4 regions of the Rahnella sp. RcJ3 genome follow, and region 1 is predicted to be linked to each of the others. Evidence: predicted binding sites of a transcription regulator. Region 1 holds the regulator's gene; each other region holds the start of a gene.
What was found. The regulator CRP, encoded in region 1, controls carbon source genes, mostly activating them, when cyclic AMP is high. The targets are predictions, from matches to a motif close to ATGTGANNNNNNTCACAT.

Region 2: a site for CRP is predicted at 1,944-1,961, ahead of DXU84_RS20455 (PTS sugar transporter subunit IIC). Genes of this name have one in related genera too.
Region 3: a site for CRP is predicted at 1,484-1,501, ahead of DXU84_RS19500 (YchE family NAAT transporter). Genes of this name have one in related genera too.
Region 4: a site for CRP is predicted at 2,017-2,034, ahead of aaeR (HTH-type transcriptional activator AaeR). Genes of this name have one in related genera too.

Annotation. Positions count from the first base shown of each region.
Region 1 is NZ_QSNX01000014.1:100,806-104,009, forward strand. Features, by position in the region: gene DXU84_RS18250 (YccS/YhfK family putative transporter) at 1-822, opposite strand, end outside; gene crp (cAMP-activated global transcriptional regulator CRP) at 884-1,516, opposite strand; gene DXU84_RS18260 (OsmC family protein) at 1,879-2,286, shown strand; gene DXU84_RS18265 (phosphoribulokinase) at 2,290-3,159, opposite strand.
Region 2 is NZ_QSNX01000019.1:24,112-27,315, forward strand. Features, by position in the region: gene gltS (sodium/glutamate symporter) at 1-465, shown strand, start outside; gene DXU84_RS20455 (PTS sugar transporter subunit IIC) at 520-1,845, opposite strand; gene recG (ATP-dependent DNA helicase RecG) at 2,077-3,204, opposite strand, start outside.
Region 3 is NZ_QSNX01000017.1:10,689-13,892, reverse strand. Features, by position in the region: gene adhE (bifunctional acetaldehyde-CoA/alcohol dehydrogenase) at 1-1,215, opposite strand, end outside; gene DXU84_RS19500 (YchE family NAAT transporter) at 1,751-2,395, shown strand.
Region 4 is NZ_QSNX01000010.1:99,737-102,940, reverse strand. Features, by position in the region: gene tldD (metalloprotease TldD) at 1-987, shown strand, start outside; gene aaeR (HTH-type transcriptional activator AaeR) at 1,061-1,999, opposite strand; gene aaeX (p-hydroxybenzoic acid efflux pump operon protein AaeX) at 2,273-2,476, shown strand; gene aaeA (p-hydroxybenzoic acid efflux pump subunit AaeA) at 2,484-3,204, shown strand, end outside.

The sequences.
Region 1 (3,204 bases):
CTGTGCATTTCGGCGGATAACCGCTTCGGCATGGCTTTCCTCCACCAGTTTCTGCACTTCTTCCGGCTGATGCAGGCTCACTGTAATGTGCTCCTGCAAATCGAGCGCCACCTGAAAACGCTGAAACAGCCGCTTATGGTGATGATGATGTCCGTGCTGGGGCAACATGTGTAATTGCTGATAAAGCAGGGCAATCAGGTCGATAACCTGCTGCTGGCGGGCTAGCAGTGGGGGTAACGCGGTTTCGGGATCGGTGTGTTGCGTCAGCAGGCTGTACTTGGCTTCGAAATAATCCGCGAGTTGCAGATAGAGCTGGCTGAGTGTTTCGCGCATCGGCTGTTCTTCCGAAATACGAAACCACGCCCAGTTAAACAATCCGTACCAGGCTGTGCCAGCGGCGAACAACACCGGGGCCTGCCACATCGGGCGCACGCCCACCATACTCAGCGTGAAGATAGTCGCCACCAGCGCACCGGGCAGCAGGCGCGCATGCAGCGGGCTGATTTCACCGGTGACGCCGAGCAGTAACGCCAGCGACAGCATGATCAGCGGCAGCGGTATATGCCAGCTTTCGAGCATCAGTTGCAGCAGAAGGCTGCTCACGGCAAAGAGTGAACCGCCGACGAGCAGGCGTTTGAAAAAGCGTTTATGCGGGGTATCCAGACCGGCGATGTTACAACAGGCCGGGCAGAGGGAAAACAGCAGGCCCATTTGCAAATTGCCAAACAGCCAGCAAATGCCAACAGGTAAGCACAACACCAGCGTCTGGCGCAGCGCGTAGTTCACTTCAGGATGGTAAAACAGTCTTCGCCATAGCGTCATGGGTAAAGCTTAGCCCATAAAAAAGGCGCGACAGTGTTTTGCCGCGCCAATTTTTGAGGGATTAACGTGTGCCGTAAACGACAATCGTTTTACCGTGTGCGGAGATCAGGCTTTGATCTTCCAGCATTTTGAGAATGCGTCCGACTGTTTCACGTGAACAACCGACGATTTGGCCAATTTCCTGGCGGGTAATCTTGATTTGCATCCCGTCCGGATGGGTCATTGCATCAGGCTGTTTAGCCAGATTGAGCAAGGTTTGAGCGATACGACCGGTAACGTCAAGGAAGGCAAGGTTGCCGACTTTCTCTGACGTCACTTGCAGACGGTTGGCCATCTGCGCGGAGAGACGCATCAGAATATCCGGGTTAACCTGAATCAGCTGGCGGAATTTTTTATATGAAATTTCAGCCACTTCACAGGCAGTTTTAGCACGTACCCAGGCACTGCGTTCCTGACCTTCTTCGAAGAGTCCCAGCTCACCGATGAAGTCACCTTGGTTAAGGTAGGACAGTATCATTTCCTTGCCTTCTTCATCTTTAATCAGGACAGCAACTGACCCTTTCACGATGTAGTAAAGCGTTTCGGCTTTTTCACCCTGGTGAATCAGCGTACTTTTAGAAGGATACTTATGTATATGACAGTGAGACAGGAACCATTCAAGAGTCGGGTCTGTTTGTGGCTTGCCGAGAACCATTTGCTATTATCCTCTGTTGTTATCGCTGCCCAAAATCACAGGGCTCAGAGTTCCCTGTACGGCACTTCAAATCCAAAGCGCCCTTTCAGCATATAACTCTCCAGAAATGCTGCAAGCGGATGTCGGAGTGCAACAGCCTGTTTATTGCTGTCATCACCGTGGGTTCTGTACTTAAACCGCAAAAACCGTCACCGCAATTTACTGGAAAGTATGTTTCGGCTTTGTTTGTAGCACAGGTTTGAGATGCTGTCTTCTGTTGTCTCGCTTCAGCATGATGGCGATCGGGTTACGTTGCCAGATTTTAGGTGAAAGGGTACTCTGAGAGCAGATTTCGACAAGTTTATTCACCGGGAGAATAGTTCATGCATGCACGTGTCAAATGGGTTGAAGGACTGACATTTTTAGGTGAGTCTGCATCGGGTCATCAGATTTCAATGGATGGAAACGCGGGTGATAAAGCCCCAAGCCCGATGGAAATGTTACTGATGTCCGCAGGGGGGTGTAGTGCAATCGACGTGGTGTCAATTTTGCAAAAAGGTCGTAATGACGTGCGTGATTGTGAAGTGAAGCTGACCTCACAACGCCGCGAAGAAGCGCCGCGTCTGTTCACTCACATCAATCTGCATTTTATCGTCACCGGTAAGGATCTGACCGATAAGATTGTTGAACGTGCGGTCAGCCTGTCTGCCGAAAAATACTGTTCTGTGTCTCTGATGCTGGGGAAAGCAGCCACAATCACCCACAGCTTTGAAGTGATTGCAGCCGAATAAAGTTTACTCGATCTTCTTGCCTTCCATCAGGCGCTGCACCAGCGGCGCCATGATCAGCTCCATCGCCAGCCCCATTTTGCCGCCCGGCACCACCAGTGTTTTGATGTGCGAGATAAACGACCCTTGCAGCATGGCCAGCAGATACGGGAAATCGATGTCATCCAGTCCCTGAAAATGAATCACCACAAAGCTTTCATCCAGTGACGGAATGGCTTTGGCGGCAAACGGGTTCGAGGTGTCGATGGTGGGTACCCGCTGGAAATTGATGTGTGTGCGGGAAAACTGCGGCGTAATGTAATTGATATAGTCATCCATCGAACGCACGACGGAATCCATCACCGCTTCACGGGAATGCCCGCGCTCGCCGGTATCGCGCACCAGTTTCTGGATCCATTCGAGGTTGACGATAGGCACTACGCCGACCAGCAGGTCGACCTGCGCGGCAACGTCAATTTTGTCCGCCACCACACCACCGTGTAACCCTTCGTAAAACAAAATATCCGTCGGTTCCGGCAACGCCTGCCACGGCGTAAAGGTACCCGGCACCTGATTGTAGGGAACGGCTTCGTCATAAGTATGCAGATACTTACGTGAACGGCCAGTGCCTGTTTTACCGTATTCGATAAAGCTTTTTTCCAGCAAACCAAAGTCATTGGCTTCCGGCCCGAAGTAGCTGATATGACGTCCCAGATCGCGCGCCTTGCGTATTGCCGCATCCATTTCAGGACGGGTGAAATGATGAAAACTGTCGCCTTCCAGTTCCGCCGCACGCAAACCAAGCTGCTGAAATATTTTACGAAATGCCACGCTGGTGGTCGTGGTGCCTGCACCGCTCGAACCGGTCACGGCAATAACAGGATGTTTGGCTGACATAATGCGCTGTTCTCCATAAAGGTGATGCAGGCAGGCGAGACGCGG
Region 2 (3,204 bases), on a different contig from region 1:
TGCGTGCTCTTCGTTGGTGTGATCCTGAGTAATATGCTGGCATGGCTCGGTTTTTATCGTGTCTTCGACCGTGCGGTATCCGTGCTGGGTAACGTCAGTTTGTCACTGTTCCTTGCCATGGCATTGATGAGCCTTAAGTTGTGGGAGATGGCGGCACTTGCCTTGCCGATGATGGCAATTCTTATCGTTCAAGCCCTCGCGATGGCGCTTTACGCGATTTTCGTGACTTATCGCGTGATGGGGAAAAACTACGATGCGGCGGTGTTGGCGGCAGGACACTGTGGTTTCGGGCTGGGTGCCACCCCGACGGCCATTGCCAATATGCAGGCGATCACCAACCAGTTTGGCCCTTCGCATCTGGCGTTTCTGGTGGTGCCGATGGTGGGCGCATTCTTCATCGATATCGCCAATGCGATTGTGATTAAACTCTATCTGATGCTGCCTGTATTCCCGGCTATCAGCTAAAAAAACAGGCACAGAAACATCGCTTCTGTGCCTGACGATTCCTTCCCGTCGGGTTTATTGTGCCGCGTCCGCCTTCTCAGTGAACACCTGTTCGGCCTCAGCGGCTTTTTCCTGCGTCAGTAACTGCTTCTCGTAGACTTTGAAGAATGGATAATAAATTACCATCGACAGTGCCATCAGCAGGATAACCAGAACCGACACTTTGAAATCCCAGCCCATCGCCCAGGCCGCCCCGATCGGTGCCGGCGATGTCCAGGGGACCAGTGAAATCATATGCGGGAGCAGATCCGTCGATACGGCCAGATAGGCGATAACGGCATTGACCATCGGTGCCAGCAGGAAGGGGATGAAAAATACCGGATTCATGACGATAGGTGTGCCAAAAATCACCGGCTCATTGATATTGAAACAGCTTGGCACCAGACTGAGTTTCCCCATGGTGCGCAGATGCGCTGACTTACTGCGACAAAACAGCAGGACCAGTCCCATTGTCGCGCCGGACCCGCCAATCACGATCAGGAAATTCCAGAATGCCTCGGTCATGATGTGCGTCATGGGTAAACCGGCAGCGAGATCTGTCTGATTCAGCCCGAGATTGGTTAACCAAAAAGCCTGCAACATGCCAGATACAATGGCCGAGCCATGAATGCCGGCGAACCACAACAGGTGGCAAATCAGCACGGCGAGAAGTACAGCAGGCAGCGAGTCTGCGGCAGAAATCAGGGGTTCGAACAGCGCCATAATCGCCTGTGGCAGCAACATATCAAACCCTGACTGGACCAGTAAGCTCAGTGGGAAAAGTGTAATCACCACGGCCACAATCGGGATCAGCAAATCAAACGAATGCTTAATGTTTGAAGGTACCTGTTCGGGTAAACGGATACCGATATTGTATTTTTTCAATAACCGCGTCAGTTCGGTGACATAAATCGCCACCAGAATAGCCGTAAAGATCCCCACGCCGCCCAGCGCCGCCGTCGACATCTTTTCATCAATCTGCGGTGCTGCGACCAGCAGGAAAGACATCAGCGCCAGCATTGCGGTCATGAACGGGTCTAGCTTGTAACTTCTTGCCAGATTGTAGGCAATCGATGCCGAGATGTAGATGGACATAATGCCCATCGTCATATTGAACGGCGTCAGGATCTGCACTTCATATTTTGCCGAGAGCGCCAGCCAGCTTCTGGCGAAGCCCCATGAAGATTCGGGCGAAAATGGCGGGTGAACAAAAACCAGTAAAAACGAACCAACAATCATAAAGGGCATTGCTGAGATGAAGCCATCACGCACTGCCATGACATGTCGCTGTGAGGATAATCGTGCGGCGAAGGGGCTGATTTTCTGTTCTATAAAAGTGAAGAGGGATTGGCTGATACTCATGATGATTTGGCCTTATGTTGAGGACATCAGACAGGGTTGCCTTAATTATCATCAGTGTAGTGACGGAAGGTGAAACCGGTTACCGGCTTTTCCCCACTCTGTGAAGGTTATCAAATAACCAGTGCGGAGAGTGGTTTTGGGGGCACAATAGGGAAAAGAGAAGAGAATATGTTGGAAACAAAACATCATTTTTAATAATGATTTGATGAAGTTAATGAGCGAAAAGAGAGATCAGGCGTTGGTGTAACGGACTCTTTCTGGCAGCCAGCGCTCAATCAGGGCTTTGGCATGATCAGGGAATTGTTGCTGCAGATAACGCGCAATGCGCTGTACATCCGGGATCATCGCCTGATCACGTAATAAATCAGCGACTTTAAATTCAGCGCTGCCGGTCTGGCGCGTGCCCAGTAGTTCACCCGGCCCGCGGATTTCCAAATCCTGCTGTGCGATAACGAAGCCATCGTTGCTGTCGCGTAAAACCTGCAAACGTTTCTGCGCTGTTTTGCTGAGCGGCGTTTTGTAGAGCAGTACACAGTGAGAAGCAACGGCACCACGTCCAACGCGCCCACGTAACTGGTGCAACTGCGCCAGCCCTAAACGCTCCGGGTTTTCGATAATCATCAGGCTGGCATTCGGTACGTCAACGCCGACTTCAATGACAGTCGTTGCCACCAGAAGCTGCACTTCACCCTGTTTGAATGCCTGCATAACGGCCTGCTTTTCCTGGGCTTTCATACGACCGTGAACCAGTCCAATATTCAGCGCCGGGAGTGCCTCCTTCAGGCCTTCCCATGTGGCTTCAGCGGCCTGCGCTTCCAGCATTTCCGATTCTTCAATCAGCGTACACACCCAATAAGCCTGACGATTTTCCTGCTCGCAGGCACTTTTGACGCGGCTGATAATATCACTGCGGCGGGTGTCCGGAATGGCGACAGTAGTCACCGGCGTGCGGCCTGGCGGGAGTTCGTCGATCACAGAGGTATCAAGATCAGCGTAAGCCGTCATTGCCAGTGTGCGTGGGATCGGCGTGGCGGTCATGATCAACTGATGTGGATGGAAGCCCTGTTGCAGACCTTTTTCCCACAACGCCAGACGCTGATGCACACCGAAACGGTGCTGTTCATCGATAATGACCAGCGACAGTGACGAGAACAAAACCTGTTCCTGGAAGATAGCGTGCGTTCCCACCACCATCGACACCTGTCCGCTGGCGATCGCATCCTGCTGTGCCTGCCGGGCTTTACCCTTTTGTTTGCCCGCCAGCCAGCCGACCTGAATACCCAGTGGCTCAAACCACTGACGGAAATTATTGGCATGCTGTTCGGCCAGCAATTCTGTCGGCGCCATTAATCCGACCTG
Region 3 (3,204 bases), on a different contig from region 1:
GATACCACCCTGTGAAGCCGGGGTGTTGATCAGAATACGTGCGGTTTTCATTTTGTTGCCAAAATAATTCACACGTTCTGGTTGGTTGTCCTGGTCTGTATACAGGCAAGAGGTATGGCCGATACCGCCCATTTCTACCAGTTTCTCTGCTTTAGCGACGGCGTCTTCGAAATTCTTAGCGCGGTACATAGCGAGGGTAGGGGACAGTTTTTCATGCGCAAACGGTTCAGATTCGTCAACAATGGTGACTTCACCGATGAGCACTTTAGTATTCGCAGGCACTTTAATGCCAGCCATTTCAGCAATTTTCACTGCTGGCTGACCTACGATAGCGGCGTTGAGGCCGCCATTTTTCAGAATGATATCTGAAACGGCTTTGAGTTCTTTACCCTGCAGCATGTAGCCGCCGTGAGAAGCGAAACGTTCACGGACTGCATTATAAGCTGAATCAACCACGATGATGGACTGCTCAGAGGCACAGATGACACCGTTATCGAAGGTTTTAGACATCAGGACGGAAGCAACAACACGTTTGATATCTGCGGTTTCATCAACAACGACTGGTGTATTACCTGCACCCACGCCGATTGCTGGTTTACCGGAGCTATAAGCTGCTTTAACCATGCCCGGACCACCTGTTGCCAGAATCAGGTTCAGATCCGGGTGGTGCATCAGTTGGTTGGAAAGCTCTACGCTTGGTTCATCAATCCAGCCAATGATATCTTTTGGCGCGCCGGCAGCGATGGCCGCTTGCAGAACGATATCCGCAGCCTTGTTCGTTGCATTCTTGGCACGTGGATGTGGAGAGAAGATAATACCGTTACGGGTTTTCAGGCTGATAAGCGCCTTGAAAATTGCAGTAGAAGTTGGGTTGGTAGTCGGGACAATACCGCAAATCAGACCAATTGGCTCAGCGATAGTGATGGTACCGAAGGTGTCATCCTGGCCCAGGATGCCACAAGTTTTTTCATCTTTGTAGGCATTGTAGATATATTCAGAGGCGAAGTGGTTTTTAATCACTTTGTCTTCGACGATACCCATTCCGGATTCTTCAACAGCCAGTTTTGCCAGCAGAATTCGAGAATCGGCAGCAGCCAGGGCGGCGGCAGCGAAAATCTTATCGACTTGCTCTTGACTGAAGTTGGCATATTCGCGCTGTGCCTTCTTGACCCGAGCAACGAGTGCGTTTAGTTCAGCGACATTTGTTACAGCCATAATGCTCTCCTGATAAAGTTAAACTCTTTTAGTAAATAATCCGCCAAAGACTAGTATAGACCTGCTATCAGTCACCGTGAGAAACTAATTAAATCTAAGATTCTCAATGTGTTGTCTTTGTCTCTTTATTTGCTCAAAGAGCTTTCAGTTGTGAAGCACCGGGTAAAGCAGATGACGTTAAATAAATCACCTTCATCACTGGACGTTTTATCTTTCATGTAACGCTGAGTGACTATGTACTGAGATTACCTATTTGTAGGCAGCGTCAATTTGATCTGGATCACTAAATACTGATGCTGACACCTTTCAGCAACTTGATATTGAGAATGGTTATCAAATTCTCCCTTGGATAATACAGTTTTGTATCTAAAGTTATCAATAAAAAATCTGTTTTTTAACAAAAGTTGTATTCACTGCCTTTGTTCGGAAATCTGGTGATAAAAACTATGAAACGACGTGGCGCCTTTACGGGGATTCCAGTACATTAGCGCCCATCAAAACCTTCATCTACTGGCATAGTTATGCGGAGTTCTGCGTGAGCCAATCTTTATTAGATTTTTCAGGGTATATCAAGTTTTTCGTCGGGCTGTTTGCGCTGGTCAACCCTGTGGGGATCTTGCCAGTCTTCATCAGTATGACAAGCTATCAGGCGGCAGCGGGGCGTAATAAAACCAATATGACGGCAAACCTGTCGGTTGCCATTATATTGTCGACTGCACTTTTCCTGGGCGATGCCATTTTACATCTGTTTGGTATATCTATTGATTCATTCCGAATTGCGGGTGGGATCCTGGTGGTGACTATTGCGATGTCTATGATCAGCGGGAAACTGGGCGAGGACAAACAGAACAAGCAGGAAAAATCAGAAACAGCGATACGTGAAAATGTCGGGGTGGTTCCGCTTGCGCTACCTCTGATGGCCGGACCGGGCGCAATCAGTTCAACGATTGTATGGAGTTCACGCTATCACAGTTGGCCGAATCTGCTGGGACTGACACTTGCGATTATCTTCTTTGCATTTTGTTGCTGGTTACTGTTCAGAGCGGCACCATTGCTGGTGCGATTACTGGGGCAAACCGGGATTAACGTGATTACGCGTATCATGGGGCTTTTGCTGATGTCTCTGGGTATCGAATTTATTGTGACAGGGATTAAAGCTATTTTCCCTGGCCTGCTCTAACCTGCTGGTCACTGAATTATCACGGAAACACGGGTGGGTTTTCGTGATAATTATTACCTTTCCTTATAATGCGATGCATTAATATAGTGCAGCTAATGACTTAATTAAGCGCGTTTGCACCTAAATGTGGCGTAAAGCCACGTCTCATTCTTCTTTTCGAACCAAGTCTTCATTTCTTCTAATAAACTTAGCGAATTTTTAGCTAAATACGCATCTTTACTGCCCGTTTTGACGCTAATTTATCCACATCATTCTGTAAGGCTTGTGCATGCTGTATCGAGATGTTATTAGTGTTAACACCGCAGTTAACAGGTGTTTATCCTTGAAAACATCTTAATGTTAACGGATTGTGTCAGGCGAGTTCTTATGCAATCAGTGACGTTAATTTTGCGCTAAAAATTATCGTAAAAATGCCAATAAACAATGAGTTAAACAAGGTTTCCAAATGTTTCCTTGTGGATGGCTCATCGGGCTTGTAACCAGTAAAAGAGAATTGCGTAACAAATTTGCAAAATTTATTGGCGCCTGTATCAGGCTTCTGATAATTTTCAAATCGCCTTCAAAAATGGAATTTTGTTAAGCGGGATGCTCTGAGTGAGAACGAATCTTGCTAGAGACAGAAAGATTGAAGCCATTTTATTTGTTTTTGGAGAGTATCGTGTCGCAATGCGTACCACAAAATTATCCTCATCCGCTTTCTGCGAAAAGAAAGCCGGGCATTGTGCTGGCGACATTACATAGTCTTTTGTTGAGTCTGCCGGTTCAGCAAAACAAACCTTCATCTCTTCTTCTCATTAATTGAATTCAGG
Region 4 (3,204 bases), on a different contig from region 1:
GAAGTCAGTGCCAGCATCACCGGCGTGTATGAAAACATCCTGGTGGCAGCCACCGACGGCACGCTGGCGGCAGACATTCGCCCTCTGGTGCGTCTGTCCGTGAGCGTTCTGGTTGAACAGGATGGACGTCGTGAGCGTGGCTCAAGTGGCGGCGGCGGTCGTGTTGGTTATGACTACTTCCTCGAAACCGTTAACGGTGAAGTGCGTGCGGAAGCTTTTGCCCGTGATGCCGTGCGTATGGCGTTGCTGAATCTGACGGCAGTCGCCGCCCCGGCAGGTGGCATGCCGGTGGTGCTGGGCGCAGGCTGGCCAGGCGTGCTGTTACATGAGGCGGTAGGCCACGGTCTGGAAGGTGACTTCAACCGTCGCGGAACCTCTGTATTTAGCGGTCAGATGGGCAAACGGGTGGCTTCTGAACTGTGTACCGTAGTGGACGACGGCACCCTGCCGGGCCTGCGCGGTTCGCTGGCGATTGACGACGAAGGTGTGCCGGGGCAGTACAACGTGCTGATCGAAAACGGCGTGCTGAAAGGCTACATGCAAGACAAACTGAATGCGCGCCTGATGGGCGTTGCGCCGACCGGTAACGGCCGCCGCGAATCTTACGCACATCTGCCGATGCCGCGTATGACCAACACCTATATGCTGGCCGGGAAATCAACGCCGGAAGACATTATCAGTAGCGTAGAATTTGGCCTGTATGCGCCAAACTTCGGCGGCGGTCAGGTGGATATTACTTCGGGTAAATTCGTGTTCTCTACCTCCGAAGCTTATCTGATCGAAAAAGGCCGCATCACCAAACCGGTGAAAGGCGCGACGCTGATCGGCTCGGGCATTGAAGCGATGCAACAGATTTCCATGGTCGGCAACGATCTGGCGCTCGATAAAGGCGTCGGTGTGTGTGGTAAAGAAGGCCAGAGCCTGCCGGTCGGGGTCGGTCAGCCTACCCTGAAACTGGATAATCTCACCGTCGGCGGCACTGCGTAGCAGAAGATTATTTCGGTGTTATCCCTCCCCTTTCACAAGGGGAGGTCAGGTGGGTTTTTGGTTTGATACGAACTCAATTCCACTGAGTCACTTTCTTGCCCTGCCGGTATCCCTGATACACCTTGCTTACCCGTTTGAAATAATCCGTCAGATAATCAATACAGACCTGCACTTTCAGCGGCAGTTTGTCCTTTTCAGTATACAGCGCGTAAACCGGGCGCGGATCGGACTGATAGCGCCTGAACAGAATCTCCACCTCACCGGCATTAATCTCCTCAATCACCCACATCAGCGGAACATACGCGATACCGACACCGGCTTTCAGCCAGCGGATCATGGTCTGCGAATCGTTAGTTACGAAGCGGCCTTGCGGTGTAATACGCGTTGAAACACCTTCGGGGGCGATCAGTTCGAATTCACTGTCCGGGCGGACGCTGTATTCCAGCCAGGAGAAATTCACCATATCGGCGGGTTTCTCCGGCGTGCCGTGTTGTGCCAGATAACTGCGCGCCGCACACACCACCATCGGCATTGAGCCTAAGCGGGTGCAGAACAGGCTGGAATCCTGCAACGCGCCGACGCGGATCACCACGTCCAGTCCGTCAGCGATCAGGTCCGGTGCCGGAATGCCAGTCACCAGATTCACCGTCAGACCGGGGTATTCGGTGAGCATTTCCGCAGTCATCGCGGCAAGAACATTTTGTGCCATCGTCGATGAACTGCCGATGCGTAATGTTCCGGTCGGGGTGTTGTTGAAGGCATACAATTGTTCATGCACTTCACGTACGTCGTGCAACATTTTCCGGCAACCCTGATAATAAAGTTTACCGGCTTCTGTCAGACCGATGCTGCGGGTGCTACGGTTTAGTAATTTGATTTGTAAGTCATTTTCCAGCTTTGAAATCGTCTGGCTGATGGCAGAAACGCTCATGTCGAGGCGTCGTGCGGCCGCCGTGAAGGAGCCGCTTTCCACGACCTGAGCAAAGATCGACATGCGTTTTAATCGGTCCATTGTTAACTCTGGCTTAAAAGTGATTTAGATCACAGAACGTTGATCTGTTGATAATAAGCACGCTAATATACCCTTCCGGGCGATAAAGCTCAGGTTTCAGTTTTCCTGACATCATGCTTACCTTCGCACACTTCCCTGGCAACTCTGCAGCTTCATTGCTCTGCTCCCGTTGAATTATTTTCTCCGGGGTCGCGTGCCGTTGCCTAAAATAACGAATAATGCGTGCGCGGGACGATATGTGTTTGTCCGTCGTAATAATGTAAGGAATTTTTGATGAGTTTGCTTCCGGTAATGGTGATTTTCGGATTGTCGTTTCCTCCGGTGTTTTTTGAAATATTGTTGGCGCTGGTGGTGTTTTTCCTGCTGCGGCGCATATTGCAACCCACCGGAATTTATGATTTTGTCTGGCACCCGGCATTGTTCAACACAGCGTTGTACTGCTGTCTTTTCTACCTGATCTCCTGCATGTTCGTCTGAGGGCGTTGTGAAAAATTTCTCCATAAAAATAATACGTTACACAATAACGTTGATTCTTGTCGTGCTGGCTGTCATCGCAATCTTCAAAGCCTGGGCGTTCTATACAGAATCTCCATGGACCCGTGATGCCAAGTTTACCGCTGACGTTGTGTCCATCGCGCCCGATGTCACCGGTCTGATTACCGATGTGCCGGTGACGGATAACCAACTGGTGAAAAAAGGCCAGGTACTGTTCAAAATTGACCAGCCGCGTTACCAGCAGGCGCTGGACGAAGCGAGTGCTGACGTCGCGTATTACCAGGCGCTGGCTTCTGAGAAAAAGCGCGAGGCCGGACGTCGTGTGAAACTGGGCGTACAGGCCATGTCGCAGGAAGAAATCGATCAGGCCAATAACGTGCTGCAAACCGCTGAACATCAGCTGGCGAAAGCGCAGGCTGCACGGGATCTGGCGGTGCTGGATCTGGAACGTACCGTGGTTGTCGCACCTGCTGATGGCTGGGTGACTAACCTGACCGTTCATCCGGGCAACTACATTAACCGGGGTTCGACTGCCGTGGCGCTGGTGAAGAAAAATTCCTTCTACATTCTGGCGTATCTGGAAGAAACCAAACTGCCGGGGCTGAAAAAAGGGGATCGTGCGGAAATCACGCCGCTCGGCAGCAACCGTATTATGCACGGTACGGTCGACAGCGTAGCGGCGGCGGTGACGAACAGCTCCTCTTCTGCGG